2 regions of the Marinilactibacillus sp. GCM10026970 genome follow, and region 2 is predicted to be linked to the other one. Evidence: a T-box and tRNA genes for the amino acid it is inferred to sense, from the RefSeq annotation. Region 2 holds a T-box; the other holds one or more tRNA genes.
The links. A T-box is a leader RNA that pairs with one kind of tRNA and senses whether it is charged. The one in region 2 lies ahead of leuS (leucine--tRNA ligase), so its partner is inferred to be a tRNA-Leu.
Positions count from the first base shown of each region.

Region 1: it has a tRNA-Leu gene. The T-box ahead of leuS (leucine--tRNA ligase) is inferred to sense a tRNA for this amino acid. The anticodon was not compared.

Region 1 is NZ_JBHSUL010000012.1:58,524-61,697, reverse strand. It holds gene ACFP65_RS04615 (Tex family protein) at 1-1,020, shown strand, start outside; gene ACFP65_RS04610 (SprT family protein) at 1,080-1,553, shown strand; tRNA gene ACFP65_RS04605 (tRNA-Leu) at 1,614-1,697, shown strand; gene ACFP65_RS04600 (GNAT family N-acetyltransferase) at 1,835-2,320, shown strand; gene ACFP65_RS04595 (iron chaperone) at 2,391-2,762, opposite strand; gene ACFP65_RS04590 (hypothetical protein) at 2,875-3,012, opposite strand; gene ACFP65_RS04585 (VOC family protein) at 3,158-3,174, shown strand, end outside.
Region 2 is NZ_JBHSUL010000005.1:37,184-40,357, forward strand. It holds gene leuS (leucine--tRNA ligase) at 1-1,348, opposite strand, end outside; T-box leader at 1,416-1,637, opposite strand; gene ACFP65_RS02145 (LysM peptidoglycan-binding domain-containing protein) at 1,739-3,174, opposite strand, start outside.

The sequences.
Region 1 (3,174 bases), on a different contig from region 2:
AACGGAACTGCAAGTAGAGAATCAGAAACCTTTGTTGCGGAAAATCTGAAAGAATCAGCACATAAAGTCGCATATGTTATTGTAAATGAAGCCGGGGCTTCAGTTTATTCTGCAAGTGATGAAGCGAGAAGAGAGTTTCCAGACTTGCAAGTTGAAGAAAGAAGTGCCGTCAGTATTGCTAGAAGACTTCAAGATCCGTTAGCAGAACTAGTGAAAATCGATCCAAAATCCATTGGTATTGGTCAATATCAGCATGATGTATCTCAGAAAAAGTTAACCGAACAGTTGGACTTTGTCATTGAAACAGTGGTTAACCAGGTTGGTGTGAACGTTAATACTGCCAGTGCTGCTTTACTGAAACATATTGCCGGTTTGACCAAAACAACTGCTGAAAATGTTGTAACGTTTAGAGAAGAAAATGGCAAATTTACAAGTCGAGCACAACTTAAAAAAGTTAAACGACTCGGACCGAAAGCGTATGAACAAGCAGTTGGATTCCTTAGAATTCCCGATGGAAAAGAACCACTTGACCATACAGGGATTCACCCAGAAACGTATAAAGAAGCTAAAATGATTATTGAGATGGCTGGATTGAAGAAATCAGATATTGGGTCAGAAGAGTTGAGTATGCGTGTAAAATTATTAGATGAAGAAAAAGTACTGGAAGCAACAGGACTAGGTTCAGAAACACTAAAAGACGTAGTGAAGGCCCTTGTTGCCCCGGGAAGAGATATGCGTGATGATATGCCAGCACCGCTACTCAGAACAGATGTCTTAACAATGGAAGACTTGAAGCCGGGAATGGAGCTTGAAGGAACCGTTCGTAATGTTGTGGACTTCGGTGCATTTGTAGATATCGGCGTCAAACAAGATGGACTTGTTCATATTTCAAAACTAAGCAAAAAGTTCATTAAACATCCAAGTGCAGCGGTCGCTGTTGGAGATATTGTAAAGGTCTGGATCGATTCAGTGGATATGCAAAAAGGACGTATTGCATTAACGATGCTCGGAAAAGAATAAAAGTGTGATGAGAACGAGGTGCCGCTATGCATCTCGTTCTTTAGCATAAGGAGTATTTTATGGATCAGAAAACCTTACAAGGATTTGTTGAAAAAGTATCGCTCAGTAGTTTTTCAAAACCCTTTAAACATAAAGCGGTTTTCAACAAACGATTAAAGACGACCGGAGGAAGATATTTTCTCAATACACATAACTTAGATTTTAATCCACTCGTTTTGGAAGTGTTGGGGATGGATATTTTTGAAGGGGTCGTTAAGCATGAGCTTTGTCATTACCATCTGCATTTAGAAGGGAAAGGTCACCGACACCAAGATGCAGATTTCAAAGCTTTATTAAAAGAAGTGGGTGGATTAAGATTCACACCCGCTTTAAAGGAAAGAAAGCCTATCGAGCAATTATGGAAATATCAGTGCTCCGATTGTGGGCAACTGTATTACCGTAAAAGAAGAGTAAATGTAGAAAAATACGTCTGTTCTAATTGTAGAGGAAGACTCGAATTGTTAGGGAAAGAAGCCATTCAAAATAGAACCTGAACTGAAAAATAAGATTGACACATTTCAAAAACGTTGTTATGATAGTGATTGTATCACTTAGCATACGTGGCGGAATGGTAGACGCGCCAGCTTGAGGGGCTGGTGGGGCGATGCCCCGTGGAAGTTCGAGTCTTCTCGTGTGCATAATTAAGTAATTTAAAAGGTGATTTCACTATATCCAAAGTGAAATCACCTTTTTTGTTTTGTTCAAAAGACCATTACTGAATACGTATTTTTTATGATATACTTTCAAAAATAAAGTATTTTGAAAGGAGATTTATATGAATACCGCCATTCGTAAAATGAAACTAGAAGATACAAAACAAGTACAGAGTGTAGCGAGACTTACCTGGAAGTTTACATATAAAGATATCATTCCTTTAGCAGGTCAAGAAAAATTTCTGGATTCAGCATATAGTGATGATAGCATGAAGAGACGCTTAGAACATTCTATAATATTTGTAGCCGAACACAATAATGAAATTATTGGATTTGCTAATTATTCTAACGCAAAAAAATCCGGAGAAGTTGAGCTAGGGGCTATATATGTCGATCCAAGATATCAAAATAGAGGGACAGGAACACTTTTGCTGAATCAAGGATTAAATCATATAAAGGGTCTGAGAAAGCTTTATTTAAATGTACAAAAAGAAAACAAAATCGGGAAAAATTTTTATCTCAAAAAAGGATTTAATATTGTTGAAGAATTCAATAGCGAGCGAGACCAATATACTTCAACAATGTTGAGAATGGCTTTAACTAAATAGATTTTACATATCTATCAACTTATAAAGAAAAAGCAGAGTAGTCAGAATGAACTGATACTCTGCTTTTTCTTTATTTTCTCCAATAGGTTTCGCAATTTTTTTTATCTTCTATATTGTATTGGGTGATTTTTTCAAGTAACTCGAAGTCAATATCCTGGCTGTTTTTTATTTTAAAGAGTTCTTTTGTCATTGCGTAACCGTCCTGCTTTATTTCCGCTTCAAATTGCAGAATAGCTTTTTTCTCTGGGGCAATGGAGATGTGCTGCTTTGCTATACTGAAGCCCATAATAAAAGTTCCATGATCAGTAAAATTCGGCTGATTCCAAGCGATTCGAGGAACCAGTTCAGGAAAAGTTTTTTGTAGTCTACTTAAAATCTCTGTCATTCTGTCACGTTGTTCGATATTGTCAATTGTACTGAGATAATCTTCAAATGTTTCCATACAATCGTCCCCTTAGTTATATAGTCTTAGTAAATATATACCATAAATATATGTTAAAGAAAAATTTACTGTGAACAAAAAAACGGCTACCAGTAAAGGAGCCGTTTGATTTTTATCTATAATAATCTTGATTGTCATCTACACGAACGCGCACTTTTTCTGGTGTGTGGCTATTTAGAGTAGACATAAGCAACGCAGTCGGTACAAGAGTCATTAATCCTGTTAAAGTCATTAAAATGATTGTATTCATTATGATCATCCTTCCAAGTCCCATACTAATAACACTCCAAATGTACATCTATAGTATGCGTCAAATAGACAATTTATTCAATTCAAATGAACCATTTAATCCAATTTTTATTGTATACTAAAAATAAAACTTAAAGGAGCTTTCTATGTTAGAACGTATTCA
Region 2 (3,174 bases):
GCAAAGCGATTGGTAGATCTGCTTCTGCGACAGTAGTCGTCGTGCCATCTTCCCAGTGAATAACTGGAATTGGCTCTCCCCAATATCTTTGACGAGCAAACAACCAGTCACGCAAACGATAAGTGATTTTTTTCTCTCCAACTTGTTCTTTTTCCAGATATTCGATCATACTTGCAATGGCTTCTTCTTTGTTCATCCCATCCAAGAAATCTGAATTGATATGTTTTCCGTCTTCTGTATAAGCAGCTTCTTCCACATTGCCACCTTCAAGAACTGGAATAATCTTCAAATCGTATTTTTGAGCAAACTCAAAGTCTCGTTCGTCATGGGCAGGAACGGCCATAATCGCACCTGTACCGTAAGAAGCTAGAACATAGTCTGCAATCCAAATTGGAAGTTCTTCACCATTGACCGGATTGACAGCATAAGCTCCTGTAAATACACCAGATTTATCTTTGTTCAAATCTGTTCTTTCAAGATCTGATTTAATGCTCACTTCTTTAATATACGCTTCAACAGTTTCTTTTTGATCCGCTGAAGTGATCTGTTGAATCAAATCAGACTCAGGAGCAAGCACTGCATACGTAGCACCAAACAAAGTATCTGGGCGAGTTGTAAACACCGTGAAGTCCTTATCTGAATCTTTAACCTTAAACGTTACGTTCGCGCCTTCAGATTTACCAATCCAGTTACGCTGCATATCTTTAATATGTTCAGGCCAGTCAACTTCTTCCAAATCTTCTAGAAGACGATCTGCATAAGCCGTGATTTTCAGCATCCACTGCTTCATTGGCTTACGGTAAACTGGATGTCCGCCACGCTCTGACTTACCATCAATGACTTCTTCATTCGCCAGAACTGTCCCCAAAGCCGGGCACCAGTTAACCGCCACTTCCGCCTCATAAGCCAGTCCTTTTTCATACAACTTAATAAAGATCCACTGCGTCCATTTATAATACTCAGGATCAGTCGTATTGATTTCTCGCTCCCAGTCATAACTAAATCCAAGAGCATTGATTTGACGTTTAAATGTCTGAATATTTTTCTCGGTGAATTCCGCCGGATCATTTCCTGTATCAAGCGCGTACTGCTCAGCAGGAAGACCAAAAGCATCCCATCCCATCGGGTGCAACACATTGTATCCTTGTGCGCGTTTCATACGCGAGATAATATCTGTAGCTGTATAGCCTTCTGGATGACCTACATGTAGTCCTTGTCCAGATGGATATGGGAACATATCTAATGCATAAAAGTTCTCTTTGTTCTCATCTTCCGTTACTTTGAAAGAATGGTTGTCTTGCCAATATTTTTGCCACTTTGGTTCCATTGATTTATGATTAAATGACATTTCATTACGCCCCTTTTTTCGAATAATTGCTATAAAAAAAGCCCTATAAACTATACAATTGTATAATTTATAGGGCGAATCAATTCGCGGTACCACCTAAATTTCACTGCACATTTTGCAGCCTCAAATCTTTAACGCAGATTTACGGATCGAATTAATAGAATCCTGTTAGATTCCGTTCACTCGAACAACTTCCAGGCGAGTTCAGTTTACCTCTATACACATTTCCACCAACCATGTGCTCTCTATTAAAAAGGAAAAACCTACTATTCCTGTTCAAAGTAGTTATTAGTCTATATCTTATCAAAACCCTTGTCTTGCCGCAATAGCTATTTAGTCGAAAAAAAGAAACAGCAGTAGTCGGTGATTGCCGATCTACTGCTTTACACTTTATACAGATAGGTTCTGGTTTACGTAAATGACGTCAGAATCTAGTGCATTTTTCTCTTTTAATTGTTGAATCGTTGTATTAAATTTAAGTGCGATTCCAGAAAGTGTATCCCCTTTTTCAACGACATATCCACTCTTAGTAACAGGTGCTTTTTGTTCTACTACTTTATCAGTAGAATGAATAGATAAACGCTGATTTACAAAGATTGTGTCGTTTGCTAAGTTATTCCACTCTTTGATCTGTGCAACGCTTGTATTGAATTGAAGCGCAATTTTGTATAATGAATCTCCTTGTTGAACAACGTACTGATTAGAAACCACTTGTGTTGGTTGAGACACAGGTTTCGAGACTACAGGAGTCGAGACTGTCTGTGTTCTTCCTGCTGGTATAGTAAGTACTTGACCAACAAAGATATTATCAGATTCTAGTCTGTTCGCTGCTTTGATCTGTGCTACAGTTGTTCCATATTTAGCAGCTAGAGCGGACAATGTGTCTCCAGCAGAGACAACCATACTACTTGTCTGTTCATTAACCGGCTTAGTCACAACAGGTGCTGGTGTAACTGGTTTAGAAGTTGACTTAGCGCCAGCCACATTTAAAGTTTGACCAACAAAGATCGTGCTTGAAGACAAGTTATTGTCTTGCATCAATTGATTCACAGTCGTATTGAATTGACGCGCGATTCCACTTAATGTGTCTCCACCAACCACACTATATTGACCTAAGACTGGCTTAGGCGTCACAGGAGTACTAACAACTGGTGTAGGCGCAACTGATGCTTTAGATCCATTGATTGCTAATTTTTGGTTCACATAGATCGTATCCGTATTTAATCCATTCAATGATTTGATTGTAGAAACCGAAGTATTGAACTTTCTAGCGATTCCTGACAACGTGTCCCCTGCAAGAACCGTATAGCTTGATTGAACAGTCTCAGTTGGTGCAGATGCGCTTGGACTATTCGTTACTGGAGTGCTTGACGCTTTACCAGAAACCGTTAACTTTTGATTCACAAATATTTGGTCTGTTTTTAGGTTGTTAAGAGATTTAATAGCATTCACTGTTGTATTAAACCTTCTTGCAATGGATGTCAACGTATCTCCACCTACTACAGTATAGCTTGAAGTCGTTGCATCTTGAGAACTTCCGTTACTCGAGACTGGAGTAGTTGAACTACCCGTATTTTGACCGTTTAAAGTCAGTTTCTGATTCACAAAGATAGCATCGCTTTTCAGATTATTTGCTGATTTGATAGCAGATACTGATGTACCAAAACGTCTTGCAATCGAAGTCAGCGTGTCTCCTTTAACTACTGTGTAATTAGACACTGTGGGTGTCGTAGGCGCAACTGGATTAGAAACAGAACCCGTTGACGTTTTAGACAAGGCTAATTTCTGGTTTACAAAAATCAAATCACTTTTCAGATTGTTTAATG